Regions from separate parts of the Sinorhizobium sojae CCBAU 05684 genome, predicted to be linked through region 3. Evidence: predicted binding sites of a transcription regulator. Region 3 holds the regulator's gene; each other region holds the start of a gene.

Region 1 (5,006 bases), 510 kb from region 3:
TGTCCGGGGCGACACTCTTCGATCCGGAGCTCTATTTCCTGAGCCAGTTGCCGGCGGACATGAATGTCGACGAGACCATCGCGGTTATCGTCATGGCGCTGGCGCTCTCCTTCCTCGCGACGATCTTTCCGGCCTGGCGCGCCTCGCGCCTCGATCCGGTGCAGGCCTTGCGGTACGAATAACAAGGACAAGAAGCGGAATGAATGCGCGCGTGGCACTGCAGCTCTCGGCCGTCGAGCGGCACTATGGCGAGGGCGACACCTTCCTGCCGATCCTCAAGGGCGTCGACCTGACGTTGCGGCGCGGCGAGACCGTGGCGCTGGTGGCGCCGTCCGGCACGGGGAAGTCGACGCTGCTGCACGTCGCGGGGCTTCTCGAACATCCGGACGGGGGCGATGTCATCGTGAATGGCATGGCCTGCAACGGCCTTAGCGACGACCGGCGCACCGCGATCCGCCGCAACGAGATCGGCTTCGTCTACCAGTTCCACCATCTCCTGCCGGAATTCTCGGCGCTGGAGAACATCATGATGCCGCAGTTGATCGCCGGCCTTGCGAAGGCGGAGGCGGCGGAGCGCGCAAGTGCGTTATTGGACTATATGCGCATTGGCCATCGCGCTTCCCACCGCCCGACCGAGCTTTCCGGCGGCGAGCAGCAGCGCGTCGCGATCGCTCGCGCGGTCGCCAATGCGCCGCTCATTCTGCTGGCCGACGAGCCGACCGGTAATCTCGATCCCGAGACGGCGGGCTATGTGTTCGAGGCGTTGGAAGCGCTGGCTCGACAGTCCGGCCTTGCGTCGCTGATCGCCACGCATAATCACGAACTTGCCTCGCTCATGGACCGCCGCGTGACGATCGAGGACGGCAAGATAGTCGAACTGGAATAACGGCTGGGCCGCATGCTAGGCGCTCCAGTCGCGAGTCAGGGTACGATGAGCCCGCCGCGACAGTCGAGTTCATAGGCCACTTCACCATCGACGAATATCGTCTCGTGCCCGGAGAAGTGGTCGGTCTCGCCGTCGCCGCGGTCGATCGGCTCGCCGTCGTGCCAAACGGTCTCCTGTCCGGCAAAGTCTGTTCCGCCGAAATAGCTGTAGAGATAGCGCCAGCTGCCGCGTTCGTGAGCCAAATCGTGGGAGCCGGGCGGCAACCCGCAAGCCTCGTACCGTCGCCGACATAGCAACACGCTTTCGCTTCGACGATGAAGTCCGTCAGTTCTCTGGTCATGATGAGCATCCCTCGATCCGCGCCGAGAATGGCGAAAGCAACCGTTCTTGCAAAGAACGAAAAGAGAAGCATGCGGGTTGCTGGCGAAGGGCTGGTTCGCTTCCGGATGTGGTTCGTCCTCGTGTGTCGTTCGAACGGCTTCGCTGTGAAGGTCCCCGCTGGGGCTCGGGGCCGCGGATGACTTGCACGCCGTCCGGTTGCGTTAACCATAGCCGATGAATAGCGGGCGTTTCATTCGCCCTTGCTTGACTATCGAACAAAAATGGAACAAAAGTAGAACAATAGCGGAAAGGAGCCATGTTATGACAGATTTCGTTCGTGATCTTGCTGCCTTCGCATCGATGACGCTCTTCATCGTGAGCGTTTCGGTGATCGCACTGGGCATGTGATTCCCTTCTTCCCCGGAATGCATCCCACCGGACTCGCCGGCTGAAAAATTCCCCGTCCCGGCTGCAAGACTGGACAGTCGGGACCGGAAACGGGATATGCTCCGCACCGGACAGGAATCGGAGTGCGACGATGGCAAATGGCGAAGGCACTGGGCAGGACATCACGGGTGCAGAGAATCCGCAATTCGTCCATCTGCGTGTGCACTCCGCCTATTCGCTGCTCGAGGGCGCGCTGCCGCTCAAGAAGATTCTTGGCAAGGCGGTTGCCGATGACCAGCCGGCGATCGGCATAGCCGACACCAACAACCTGTTCGCGGCGCTGGAATTCTCCCAGAAAGCGGCAGACGACGGATTGCAGCCGATCATCGGTTGTCAGCTCTCCATCGATATGGAGGACGAGGATGGCGAGCGGCGGGGGCACGCACAGCAGTTAGCGAAGCTGCCCGCAATCGTCCTCATCGCCGCGACCGAGGCCGGTTATGCGCGACTCGTCCACCTCGTCAGCCGCGCCTATCTCGACGGCGAAGGACACCAGGCGGCGCGGATCACGCGTTCATGGCTTGCTGATGGTGGAACGGAAGGGCTGATCGCCTTGACGGGCGCTGCCGGCGGCCCCGTCGACATCGCGCTCAAGGCCGGCTCGCAGCAGCTTGCCGAGTCGCGGCTCAAGGTGCTCTTCGCGCTTTTCGGCGATCGCCTCTATGTCGAACTGCAACGGCAAGGCAATTACGACCGGCGTCACGAGAGCCGCATGGTGGAGCTTGCCTATCGCAACGACGTTCCGCTCGTTGCGACCAACGAGGCCTTCTTTCCTTCGCCCGCTGACTATGACGCCCATGATGCCCTGATGGCCGTTGCCCATAATGCCGTCGTCTCGGACGACAGCCGGTTCCGACTGACGCCGGACCACTATCTGAAAAGCCGCAAGGAAATGGCGGCGCTTTTTGCCGATCTGCCGGAGGCGCTGGAGCATACGGTCGAGATCGCGCGCCGCTGCTCTTTCATGCTCAATACGTGCAAACCGATCCTGCCGCGCTTTACCGGCGGCTCGGACGATCCGGAGGAAGCCGAGCGCGCGGAAGCGGCGGAGCTGCGCCGGCAGGCGGAGGAGGGGCTAGATCTCCGCCTGGCCAAGCTCGGCATGGCGCCCGGCTACAAGGAAGAGGATTACCGCGAGCGGCTGGGCTTCGAGCTCAGCGTCATCGAGCGCATGAAGTTCCCGGGCTACTTCCTGATCGTTGCGGACTTTATCAAATGGGCCAAGGAGCATGACATTCCGGTCGGTCCCGGCCGTGGCTCGGGCGCCGGCTCGCTGGTCGCCTATGCGCTGACGATCACCGATGTCGATCCGATGCGCTTTTCGTTGCTGTTCGAGCGCTTCCTCAATCCCGAGCGCGTATCGATGCCGGACTTCGACATCGACTTCTGCCAGGACCGGCGCGAGGAGGTCATCCGCTACGTCCAGCGCAAATACGGACGCGAGCAGGTGGCGCAGATCATCACCTTCGGTTCGTTGCAGGCGCGCGCGGCGCTGCGTGACGTCGGCCGGGTGCTGGAAATGCCTTACGGGCAGGTCGACAAGATCTGCAAACTTGTGCCGAACAACCCGGCCAACCCGACCCCGCTGTCGAAAGCGATCGAGGAGGAGCCGCGCCTGCAGGAGGAGGCGGAGAAGGAGCCTGTCGTCGCCCGCCTGCTCGACATCGCGCAGAAGATCGAGGGTCTCTATCGTCACGCCTCGACCCATGCGGCCGGTATCGTTATCGGCGATCGGCCGCTGTCGCAGCTCGTGCCGATGTATCGCGATCCGCGTTCGGATATGCCGGTAACACAGTTCAACATGAAGTGGGTGGAGCAGGCCGGTCTCGTCAAATTCGACTTTCTCGGCCTGAAGACGCTGACGGTGCTGAAGACTGCCGTCGACTTCGTCGCCAAGCGTGGCATCGAGGTTGATCTTGCCAGCATCCCGCTCGACGATCCGAAGACCTACGAAATTCTCTCCCGCGGCGAAACGGTCGGCGTGTTCCAGGTGGAAAGTGCCGGTATGCGCAAGGCGCTGATCGGCATGCGCCCGGACTGTATCGAGGACATCATCGCACTCGTCGCGCTCTACCGCCCGGGACCGATGGAGAACATCCCGGTCTACAACGCCCGCAAGCATGGCGAGGAAGAGATTGAATCCATTCACCCGAAGATCGATTACCTGCTCAAGGAAACCCAGGGCGTTATCGTCTATCAGGAGCAGGTGATGCAGATCGCTCAGGTGCTCTCGGGCTATTCGCTCGGCGAAGCGGACCTGCTGCGCCGCGCCATGGGCAAGAAGATCAAGGAGGAGATGGACAAGCAGCGCGCCCGCTTTGTCGACGGCGCGGTTCAGAACGGCGTCTCCAAGCCACAGGCGAACCTGATCTTCGACCTGCTCGCGAAATTCGCGAATTACGGCTTCAACAAGTCTCACGCGGCCGCCTATGCCATCGTCTCATACCAGACCGCCTTTATGAAGGCGCACTATCCGGTCGAGTTCCTGGCGGCCTCCATGACGCTCGACATGTCGAATACGGAGAAGATCAACGACTTTCGCCAGGACGCCAAGCGCCTCGGCATCGAGGTGATCGCGCCCTCGGTGCAGACGTCGTTCCGTTACTTCGAGACCGGCGACAACCGCATCTATTATTCGCTCGCGGCGATCAAGGGCGTGGGCGAGTCGGCCGTCGACCATATCGTCGAGGTTCGTGGTGACCGATCCTTCGCGAGCCTTGAGGACTTCTGCCTCCGGATCGATCCGAAGCTTTTGAACCGGCGCGTCTTCGAGAGTCTGATCGCCGCCGGTGCCTTCGACTGCTTCGGCTACGATCGGGCCGAGCTCATTGGCGGGCTCGACCGCATCCTCGGCTTTTCGCAGCGTGCCCAGGAGAACAAGGTGAGCGGCCAGAGCGACATGTTCGGAGCCGGCGCTGCGACCGGTCCCGAAAAGATCGTGCTGCCGCCCTATACGCCCTGGCTCGCCTCCGAGAAACTGCATCGGGAATTCCAGGTGCTCGGCTTCTATCTCTCCGCCCATCCGCTCGATACCTACAACAAACTGCTCGAGAAAATGCGGGTGCAGACATTCGGCGATTTCTCCGCTGCGGTGAAAAAGGGTGCCACCGCCGGCCGGCTCGCGGGGACTGTGACATCGAAACAGGAGCGTAAGACGCGCACCGGCAACAAGATGGGAATCGTCGCCTTTTCCGACGCCTCCGGTCAGTTCGAGGCGGTCCTCTTCTCGGAAATCCTGCACCAGAACCGCGATTTGCTGGAGCCGGGCAAATCGCTGGTGATGACGGTGGATGCCGAGGAGCGACCGGAGGGCATCGGTCTTCGCATCCGCACGCTTCGATCGCTCGAGGAG
Region 2 (5,006 bases), on a different replicon from region 3:
AATGAGCCTGAGGTCGGCCGGCACCCGGTCTCCGGCTTCGAGGAGAACGATATCGCCCGGAACCACCTCGCCCGCCCTAATGGTGGTGCGACGGCCGTTGCGGACGACGGAAGCCTGCGGATCGATCATCGCCCGGATCGCCTCCAGCGCCTTCTCCGCGCGCCCTTCCTGAACGAAGCCGATGACCGCGTTGATGAGCACCACGGCGAAGATGACGAGCGAGTCCGGGCCGTGGCCGATGGCGGCAGCGATCAGCCCGGCGGCCAGCAGAACGTAGATGAGCAGATTATGGAATTGCAGCAGGAAGCGCTTCAAGGCGCCGCTGCGTGGGCCTTCCGGCAGGCGGTTGGGACCGTAGGTCTCCAGCCGCTCGCTCGCTTCCCGCGCGGAAAGGCCGTTCGCTCCCGTGCTAAGCACGTCGAGGGCGGCTTCCGGTGTTATGGCGTGCCAGGCGAGGGCGGGCGTGGTGGCTGCCCCGGTGGTCGTGGCGGAGGTATTCTCAGGTTCTTCGGTCGAGCCCGGTGGCTGGGACGCTGTCGTGGACGCCGCATCGCGCATACCTGCTGGCTCCTCGGAAATGCAATTGTTGATGCTGACTCAAAGATACCGTTTAGCCGGACATTCATTTGTTTGGGCCACGCCTATCCCCGACGCGGCGGTGCCCGGCACTCTTGAGCATCGGCCAGGCAAGCCTATCTGATGCGATGTAAGCGGTCTTTGAGCGGGATCAACGCTTCCACGCCGAAGGTTTGACGGATTGCAACGATCGTTCGCTCATTTCGAAGTGGCCACATGAAAGGAGGCAGGCGATGACCTTCAGTATGATCAGCCCCGCATTCGCTGATGGCCAGCCAATTCCCAGAAAGTACACCCGTTTCGACGAGAACCTCTTCCCGCCTTTGAAGTGGACGGGCACGCCGGCGGGCACGCAGAGTTTCGCCTTGGTCGTCGAGGATCCGGATGCCGTGAGCGGCGTTTTCCGCCATTGCGCGATCATCAACATCCCGGGCAATTGGACCGAACTTCAGCAGTCCGTCGATACCGGGCCTGAACACGCCATAAAGTTCATGAAGAACGATTTCGGCAATGCGCGTTACGACGGACCCCAGCCGCCACCCGGAACCGGCGTCCACCATTATAAGTTCAGGCTGGCGGCTCTCGACGTCGGCAACCTTTCGATCCCGGAGGAGGTCGGCGCCGCCGAGGCGTGGAAACGGGCAAGCAAGCACATGATCGGCGAGGCCACGCTCGTCGGTACCTACGAGCGCTGATGGACGCGCCTTCCGGAAGCCCCGGTTCGGCGCTTTAGAACTTCCGGCTGAGGAAGTTGGAGTTTGCCAGACCGAAGCGCCAGGGCTGCTCGACGGCTTTCGAAATGCCGATGCGGGCGCCGGCGGAGATTTCTGGTCTTGCTTCGGGAAGGCGCAGGCAAAATGGCTCCCGCCAGAGCGGAAGGCCGTTCTGTTCCATGTTGATCGCCAGGGCTTGGCCGATGCGCCCCGGCCCCGAGCACAGAAGCCGGTCCCGGGAAACGCCGCGTCTCTCTCGCATCGTCTCAAGGCCCCATTTCGGTTCGATTGCCCGGATGAGCACGGCGCTGGCGGGCAGGCAGACGAAGTTCAGGCACCAATGAAGGCCGTAGGACAGATAGACATAGGCCTGTGCGGACGGACCGAACATGGCGCGATTGCGCTCTGTCATGCCGCCGTAGCTGTGCGACGCTGCGTCGTCCGGCAGGTAGGCCTCGGTTTCGACGATGATTCCACCGACGCCAGACACTGTAAGTTCCGCGCCGATCAGATCTGCTGCGACCTCTACGGCGCTACGCGCAAAAAAGCTGTCGTCCCACTGCAATGAATATCCCCTCGACTTGTGCCGCCCCTAATGTAGGCGTATCGGCACTTCTCGCCAGTGTCGCAGCGCCGGTTCTCGTGCAGCCCGTGAGAACTTTCCATGAACATCCGAAGCATGTAATGTGCGGATCCGCGGTGGGCGATGCTTGCCTGGTGGACGGGGCAGCAAGGGCAGAAAGGATCTGTGCGATGGCGCAGAGAGCAGGCAATGCGGATCTACCGCTGCATGGTGGGCGCGTACCCAAATGGCTCGGCGACCGCATGACGAGGCTTGGCGTGCTGATTGCCGAGGCGATCGTACACCATTATGGCCGCGACGAGTTCCTGAAGCGGCTTGCTCATCCGTTCTGGTTTCAGTCCTTCGGCGCAGTCATGGGCATGGACTGGCATTCGTCCGGAATTACCACAAGCGTAATCGGCGCGTTGAAACGCGGCTTGACGCCGCGTGCCGGTGAACTCGGCATTCATGTTTGCGGCGGCCGCGGCCAGCATTCCCGCAAGACGCCGGCCGAACTCTCGACGATCGGAGATCGTGTCGGTTTCGATGGCCTCTTGCTTGCCGATGCGAGCCGTCTTGTCGCGAAGGTCGACAGTGCGGCCGTGCAGGATGGGTTCGATCTTTATCTGCACGGCTTCATCGTTACCGACGACGCCAAGTGGGTCGTCGTCCAGCAAGGCATGAACGGCGACCGGCGCCAGGCACGCCGCTATCACTGGCTCTCGGAAGGGCTGGAGAGCTTCGTGGATTCTCCGCATGCGGCAATCGAAGGGAGGGGGCAGGGCGAGATCGTGAATCTTGCGGATCGGCGCGCTGCCGATTCGCGCCAGAGCCAGCTTTCTCTCCTCAATGCGCTCGGTCCCGATGGGCTGATCCGCGAGGTGGCGAAGATCGAGACGGGTGGGGCCGCACCGGCACCGGAGACCCAGCCGAGCTTGCCGCATCTCTTCATGCCGGCTCATCACGACGTGCGCGAAAGCGACGTCAATCTGCGGCGCCTGCACGGCAATCTTGCCGCTGCCGCCGATCGCGGGCCAAAGGACTTCGAGGAACTGCTCATGGTGCCGGGCGTCGGCGCGCGCACGATCAAGGCACTCGCTCTGGTCGCCGAGGTGGTCCATGGTGCCCCCTGCCGGTTTTCCGATCCCGCCCGATTTTCGCTTGCCCATGGAGGCAAGGACCGGCACCCCTTTCCGGTGCCGCTCAAGGTCTATGACGAAACCATCAATGTCATGAAGTCGGCGATAACGAAGGGCCGGCTCGGGGGGGATGAGGAGCTTGCGGCCTTGAAGCGGCTCGACGACCAGTCGCGCCGGCTGGAGCGCTATGCCACCGGGCCGGACCTCAAGGAGATCGTCGCGGGAGAGTTCAGGGACTCGCCGCGCTTCGGCGGGCGAAGCGTCTTCGGCTGGGAGGAAAGCCGCAAGGGGCGGCCGGCCGAATGTGCCGGGTCCGAGGTCGCGCCCGGGACTGGTTCTGACAGGCGCAAATATCCGGGCTGATCGCGCCGCCCCTCGGTTCGCGACAGCCCGGGGGACATCCTGCCTTCCGGAACTTCCTCGCACGGTCGCCGTTTTCTTGGGTGAAGGTCTCTACTCAAAAATAAGTACGTGGACGGTTCTAAAGTGTGGGAAAACCGCGCATAATTTCTGCTCCAGCTCGAGATCGGTCAGGGAGGCTTTCATGCAAACGCAAGAGTGCCTGCAGCTTCATTTCGATGTTCGGAGCGGCCGGGCGCTATTGACCTATGGCAACAGGGAATACCTCCTGCCGGAGGTCTATTCGACGAAGGAAAAGGCGCAGACTGCCGCGCAGCATTTCGCTTGGGAAGAGCTTGGCTGGAAGCACCGGGCGCCGGACATCCGGGGCGCTTCCGACGTGCCGGTGTGGTTGCGCTGACGACACCGCCGCAGGTAAACGGCCATGGGCAAGCAGCCAGAGACGAAAGCCAAATGGTCGCAGAATGTCCAGAGCGATGCCTTGGACCTCGAGCCGGGGGTCTTCACCCTCGACGATCCGCGAGAAATCGCGCATTCGTTGAAGCGGTCGGCGGAGGCGAGTGATCGCCGCAAAGCAAGCCCCTTTTGCTCGGCCATGTCCATGTTGACTTTCTACATCAACAGGGCGGGTGCCGGGCTGAGCAGCGATCGGCGTCATATTCTCGAAAGGGCAAAGAACGAGCTGCGAAGAGATTTCGGTCGGGCGCCCAGATGAGGCGGAGCTTGCCGAATTTTTGAGAAGCAAACGAGGGGGAGCTTTGTCATGCCCTACAAGCTCTACTATTGGGACGGGATTCCCGGGAGAGGCGAATTCGTGCGCCTCACGCTCGAGGCGGCGGGCGCCGATTATGTCGATGTCGCCCGACTACCGGGCGGTACCGAGGAAATGCTGGCGCTGATGAAGGATCCGAGTGCCGTTTCCATCCCCTTCGCGCCGCCCTTTTTGGTCGATGGCGATCTCTTGATCCCGCAGGTCGCCAACATCCTGTTTTATCTCGGGCCCCGGCTCGGTCTCGCACCGGAGGACGAAGGTCTGCGTTTCGTCGCCAATGGCCTGCAATTGACGATCACCGACCTTCTTGCCGAAATTCACGACACGCATCACCCGATCAGCGTGTCGCTCTATTATGATGAGCAAAAGCCGGAAGCGCTGAGGCGCTCGGCGGCGTTTCTCGGCGACCGGTTGCCCAAGTTCCTCAGCTATTTTGAGCGGCTTCTCAACCGGAACCCCGCGGGCAGGAAGCATGCCGTCGGCAAGGAATTGAGCTATGTGGATCTCTCGCTGTTTCAGCTCGTCCAGGGACTCCGCTATGCGTTTCCAAACGCCATGCGGGTCCATGAGCCGCACCTACCAGCCTTGATCGCGCTGCATGACGCGGTTGCCGCCCGACCGCGAATCCGTAGCTATCTCGCGTCCGATCGCCGCCTTGATTTCAACGAATCCTGCGTCTTTCGCCGCTACCAGGAACTCGACCAGCAGTTTTGAACCGGAATATGGTCGGGCCGACGGAACAAACAAGCCGGGCCTGCCGTTACGGCTTAGCCGATAGTGCAGCCAACGGAGAGGTGACCATATGGAAAATCACGAGGAAGAGCTGATCAAGCGCCGGGCCTATGCCATTTGGGAGCAGGAAGGCCGCCCGGACGGCCAGCACC
Region 3 (5,006 bases):
TCGAAATCAGGCTGGGAATAGAGGCGGTAGTAGCGCGGATGCGCCTCATGCAAATGCCGCGAGAGGGTGACGAGTTCCCGCATGGTGATCTTGTTTCCGGGATCCGGGAGTCCGGTCGCGTTCTTGAACGTCGCGACCGGCATGCCGAGCTCGCGAGCCCGCTCCGTCATCCGTTCGGCAAAGGCCGTCTCGCTGCCCGCCATTCCCTCGGCAAGGATAATGCAGGCGTCGTTCGCCAGTTGGACAATTGCACCTTGCATGAGATCCGCAACCGGAACCTCCGACTTGATCGCGGCAAACATGGTCGCGGTGCCGGAAGGCGCGCCGCCCGTGCGCCAGGCATGTTCCGAAACTTCGAAGGTCGTGTGCGGCGTCAGTTCACCTCTGTCCAAGGCCTCGAAGACCAGCTCCATCGTCATGAGCTTGGCAAGGGATGCCGGCGGCACGGGCTCGTTCTCGCCGCGCGCAAAAAGCACGGTGCCGGTCTCGGCATCAACCAGATAGATCTGCTTCGCCTTCGTGTTGAAGGCAGGCGCCTGCGCCGCCGCCTCCCCTGCGACGACCGCCGCAAGAACACCCACGATCGCCAGCCACATCATGCGCATGAGAAACTCCGGTTTCTTCACGGGCATAGCAGTGCGGCCACCCCTATTCAACCGGCGTCAATCGGGCAGAGCCCCCCGGTTCTGCCGCTTCGCATAGGCAAGAATGGACTCGGGCGTCAGCGGGTTCGGATCGGCCATGATCGCCTCGAATGGCGAAGCCCTGTCGCTGACCCGGACTTCGACATAGGCGGCGGCATAGGCCATGCTGCCGTCCGGAAGCGGGATCCACTCCGGGCGTTCGGAGGGGACCGGCCCGATCTCCGGCAGAATCATGAACTCGGCGAGCGCGGCTGAAGCCGGGGAAGCCGCAGCCGGTGCCGCGAGCGCGTTCATCGGCGTCGTTTCGCCAAGCGTCGGTTTCGCCGGAATCGTCAGGGTGCCAAGGTCCCGCGCCTGGTCGCGCAGCGGCTCGTTCGAAGCCACCATGACCCCCGTGGCGATCTGCCCTTCCGGCGCAACGCCCGGACTGCGATCGCCCTTGGTGACGTAGGACGCCATGAGATAGGGCATGTCGTTGCCCTCGAGCGGAGCCCGGCCGACATATTGCACGCGCACCTTGGCGCTTCCCTTGCGCTTGATATCGAGCAGGTCGGCGGTCTTGGAGGAAACATCGATGATCCGGCCATATTCATAGGGCCCGCGATCGTTCACACGCACGATGACCGATGTACCGTTCTCCAGATTGGTGACGCGAGCATAGCTCGGCAAAGGGAAGGTCGGGTGCGCCGCGGAAAGGTGATACTTGTCGTAGACCTCGCCATTCGCGGTCAACCGGCCATGAAAGGCCGAGCCGTACCAGGAAGCCATGCCGGTCTTGTTGTAACCCGGCTCCTCCTTCGGCTTATACCACTTGCCCTTGACCTGGTAGGCCTTGCCGACCTGGAAGCGCCCGCCGCCCTTCGGCATATTGCGCCCGGTCGCGACCCGTGGGCTCGCTTTGACGCCATAGACGGATTCGGCGAAATATTCCTTGCTCCTCGACTTGCTCTTCTTGACGCTGGACGTGGAGCCGCAGGCCGCCAGCGTAGCGCAAAGCAGTGGAATTGCAGCGAGGCGCAATCCCCTCGCAAGGCAGGCCGCATTTCTATGAGATATCATCTGTCCCACAAGGTCATTCGCAAATTCGTGGCAGAACGGTCCGCATGTCACCCCCGCGGATCTTTCGGCGTCCCGAAAAGGGACAATCGAGCAATGATGACAACATCAAGGCAAAAATACGAATTCTAGGTGAGATCGCGCCGGATTTTGCTCGTTATGGTTTACGAATGGTGAACGCGAGGCCGGTGGAATGTGGGTGCCGAGCAGCAGAGGTCCAAGAAATAATTCGTGCGGACGCCTCGCTTAAATCTTGCAACGAACCGCACTTCGCGCAATAACGCGCTGCCCGGATGGGTGGCCGAGCGGTTTAAGGCACCGGTCTTGAAAACCGGCGTAGGTGAGAGCCTACCGTGGGTTCGAATCCCACCCCATCCGCCACCTGAACCCGTCCGAACCAGAGCCCGCCGACGCAGTCGAACGGACTGGCGCGGGCTGTCGAATTCTTCTATATAGTTTGGGCCCGTGGGGTCGTAGCTCAGTTGGGAGAGCGCCGCAATCGCACTGCGGAGGTCGAGGGTTCGACTCCCTTCGACTCCACCATTCTTCCCTTTTGTCCGCCGCGCAGAAGCGCAACGGCCCTGATCAGGCCGCTCACGCAACAGGTGTTTACGCCGAGGCGCATCGCCCCAAGTCGTTTACCAGGATGGCTAAATGAGGATTTCGGCCATCGACGCTCCCTTGCCATCGCCAGCGAATTGAGGGACAGTTAAGGTCTGCAGTTTCGCATCTCGGCAACTCCCGCGAGTGGAGAAAAACATGCCCTCTAAAACTCTGATGGCGGTTGCAGCATTGGCGCTCCTGGCACTTTCGGGATGCGCCACGACCGGCGCTACGGGCAATACGACCTACACGCAATGGCACGGCCCCTACCCTGAGCCTGACTTCGACGTGCTCAGCCCCGGAGGTCTGCGTCTCGCCTATTGATCGGGCGCCACTTGAACGCCGTCGTCGCCGGACAGCCCAATGGCTCATCGGCGCCGGCACAGCGATGTCGGCCAAATATTCAGCCTGGCAAAGTTCACGGAATTTTAGGCACTTGCGGAACACAAATGGAACGGATAGTGTCTGTTCTTGATTTGTTTCGCGATTCTGGAGTGACGCGCCATGCTGACCCGCAAGCAACAGGAATTGCTTCTCTTCATTCATGAACGAATGAAGGAATCGGGAGTCCCGCCGTCCTTCGATGAAATGAAAGACGCGCTCGATCTTGCATCGAAGTCGGGCATCCACCGATTGATCACCGCGCTCGAGGAGCGCGGCTTCATTCGCCGGCTGCCCAATCGGGCCCGCGCGCTTGAAGTTATCAAGTTGCCGGAAGCTTATACGGCTCCGGCGCAGCCAAGGCGCGGCTTTTCGCCAAGCGTCATCGAGGGCAGTCTGGGCAAGACGCCTGCCGCGCCCAAGGCCGAGCCGCCGCCGGCCGAAACGGCATCGATTGCGGTTCCCGTCATGGGGCGGATCGCCGCCGGCGTTCCGATTTCAGCGATTCAGAACAATACGCACGAGGTTTCCGTACCGATCGACATGATCGGCAGCGGCGAACATTACGCCTTGGAGATCAAGGGCGACTCGATGATCGAGGCCGGCATCCTCGATGGCGACACCGTGATCATCCGCAACGCGAGCACGGCCAGCCCGGGCGATATCGTCGTGGCGCTGATCGACGATGAGGAAGCGACATTGAAGCGCTTCCGCCGGAAAGGTGCGTCGATTGCGCTCGAAGCGGCGAACCCGGCCTACGAGACCCGGATATTCGGACCGGACCGGGTGAAAATCCAGGGTAAACTCGTCGGGCTGATACGACGGTACCACTAGCGCATCGCCCCGAGATCGGCCCCGCTTTTCGGAAAGCACGAGCGCAGATTCAAAGAGCTAACAGTGTCCTTTGTGCGTCCTGAGGGACGCACAGCGCCGGAGATAATTTTGCGGTCGGACGAATTTTGGTTCGCACAATCGGCGCAAATTAACAGAGCGATACCGGCGGGTTCGGGGGCATTCCGCTCTTTGCTGCCGACCCTGTCCGGATTTCGATCGCTGCCCTGATGTGGGAAACTGCCGGGTACTGCATGTCGCCTTGAAATCGATCTCGATTTAAGGACAAATGCATGCAGCAATTCAAAATGCTACAGCCCGTTCGCGCCGCCGTCTCACTGTTTTTGCCGCGTTTTGGTGGGGCATCACCTATTCATCGGCAATCCGGCGGCTTCGCCAACGTCCTTCAAGAATGCGCCGAGACGAGGGGTGCGTTTTTCGGAAATTGCCTCTTGCGGTTCATCTCGAATGATTCTAAACGCTGGCCACGACTTGATATTTCTTGTCGGTGAGGCCTCGTGGCGGAGTGGTGACGCAGAGGACTGCAAATCCTTGTACCCCGGTTCAATTCCGGGCGAGGCCTCCAACAATTCCCCCCTGATGATCGTGATTTGATGGCGCCGATGAGCGCCGCCATGTTTTCACAAGTGGACTGAGAGCGTCCTCCTACAGAGTGTATGCTTTGCGGCGACGACCACTTGCCTAGCGCCCCGAAAATCGGAGCCGATCCTCGGAAAGCTCGATGCGCAGATTCAAAGAGTTCCAGCGACCTTTGCGCGTCTGAAAAGACGCGCGGCGCTGTAGCGGAACGTCGATTCCGTTTTGGCCGGACCAGCGACTGCTCCGGCGAAAACGGCTTCTATCTGTTTCGAGGGAGCATCCGCTTCCGAAACAACCGCCAGCCGTTAGAGCATTTTGCGGTCAGCTGAAATCATCTGACGCACCGGCAGCCTCTCGTGCCCGAGTGGCTCCTCACCGGGCGCTTGGTCGAACACAACCATACAGTCACGTTCTCAATAAATTCACCCACAAGGTTGGATTTTCCTTGATTTTCCTCCACTGACACTATTTCGTTACAAAACGGTCGCATTCCGAGGGGGAGGAAATGTTCGACGGCAAGATCTCCCTTTCCGACTGGCACCAATGCGCAGTCGGGCACCAGCGGTGTGTTTTCGAGCACGACCTATACCCGAACATTCTGATCAAGGTTCTCAGAACCAGGGGCAAGGGCGGCGAGCGCCAATCGACGCGGATGCTCCGCTTCTTCGATCGGTTCAAGCGGTTCGGCGCCTACCGCACTTTTCGACGCGAGGTCGACGAGTTCATTGAACAGGCCCGAAAGTTCACCCTGGCCGATACAGCCGATCTCCCCATCCCCGGAGTGCTGGGCTTCGTTCAGACCGAACACGGTCTCGGTCTCGTGGTCGAGAAGATCACTATGGCAGACGGACAGTTGGCCCCGACCTTGCGCGACCTGGCGCTGGCGGGGCG

The links. Region 3 encodes LexA, which represses DNA repair genes until DNA is damaged. Its sites were predicted from a motif close to TGTTCNNNNTGTGTTCNG; they were not measured.
Region 1: the regulator LexA is predicted to act here: its motif matches at 1,490-1,507, upstream of dnaE (DNA polymerase III subunit alpha).
Region 2: the regulator LexA is predicted to act here: its motif matches at 1,943-1,960, upstream of SJ05684_RS19800 (DUF763 domain-containing protein).

What each region holds. Positions count from the first base shown of each region.
Region 1 is NZ_CP023067.1:938,011-943,016, forward strand. Features, by position in the region: gene SJ05684_RS04515 (lipoprotein-releasing ABC transporter permease subunit) at 1-182, shown strand, start outside; gene SJ05684_RS04520 (ABC transporter ATP-binding protein) at 200-886, shown strand; partial or broken gene SJ05684_RS04525 (hypothetical protein) at 922-1,235, opposite strand; gene dnaE (DNA polymerase III subunit alpha) at 1,746-5,006, shown strand, end outside.
Region 2 is NZ_CP023068.1:455,414-460,419, forward strand. Features, by position in the region: gene SJ05684_RS19785 (cation-transporting P-type ATPase) at 1-558, opposite strand, end outside; gene SJ05684_RS19790 (YbhB/YbcL family Raf kinase inhibitor-like protein) at 810-1,271, shown strand; gene SJ05684_RS19795 (DNA-3-methyladenine glycosylase) at 1,306-1,854, opposite strand; gene SJ05684_RS19800 (DUF763 domain-containing protein) at 2,043-3,353, shown strand; gene SJ05684_RS19805 (hypothetical protein) at 3,535-3,750, shown strand; gene SJ05684_RS19810 (DUF3175 domain-containing protein) at 3,775-4,065, shown strand; gene SJ05684_RS19815 (glutathione S-transferase) at 4,114-4,836, shown strand; partial or broken gene SJ05684_RS31040 (DUF2934 domain-containing protein) at 4,845-5,006, shown strand, end outside.
Region 3 is NZ_CP023067.1:1,447,875-1,452,880, reverse strand. Features, by position in the region: gene SJ05684_RS07260 (D-alanyl-D-alanine carboxypeptidase family protein) at 1-605, opposite strand, end outside; gene SJ05684_RS07255 (septal ring lytic transglycosylase RlpA family protein) at 663-1,703, opposite strand; tRNA gene SJ05684_RS07250 (tRNA-Ser) at 1,992-2,081, shown strand; tRNA gene SJ05684_RS07245 (tRNA-Ala) at 2,168-2,243, shown strand; gene SJ05684_RS29970 (hypothetical protein) at 2,460-2,627, shown strand; gene lexA (transcriptional repressor LexA) at 2,808-3,518, shown strand; tRNA gene SJ05684_RS07230 (tRNA-Cys) at 4,028-4,101, shown strand; gene SJ05684_RS07220 (YrbL family protein) at 4,621-5,006, shown strand, end outside.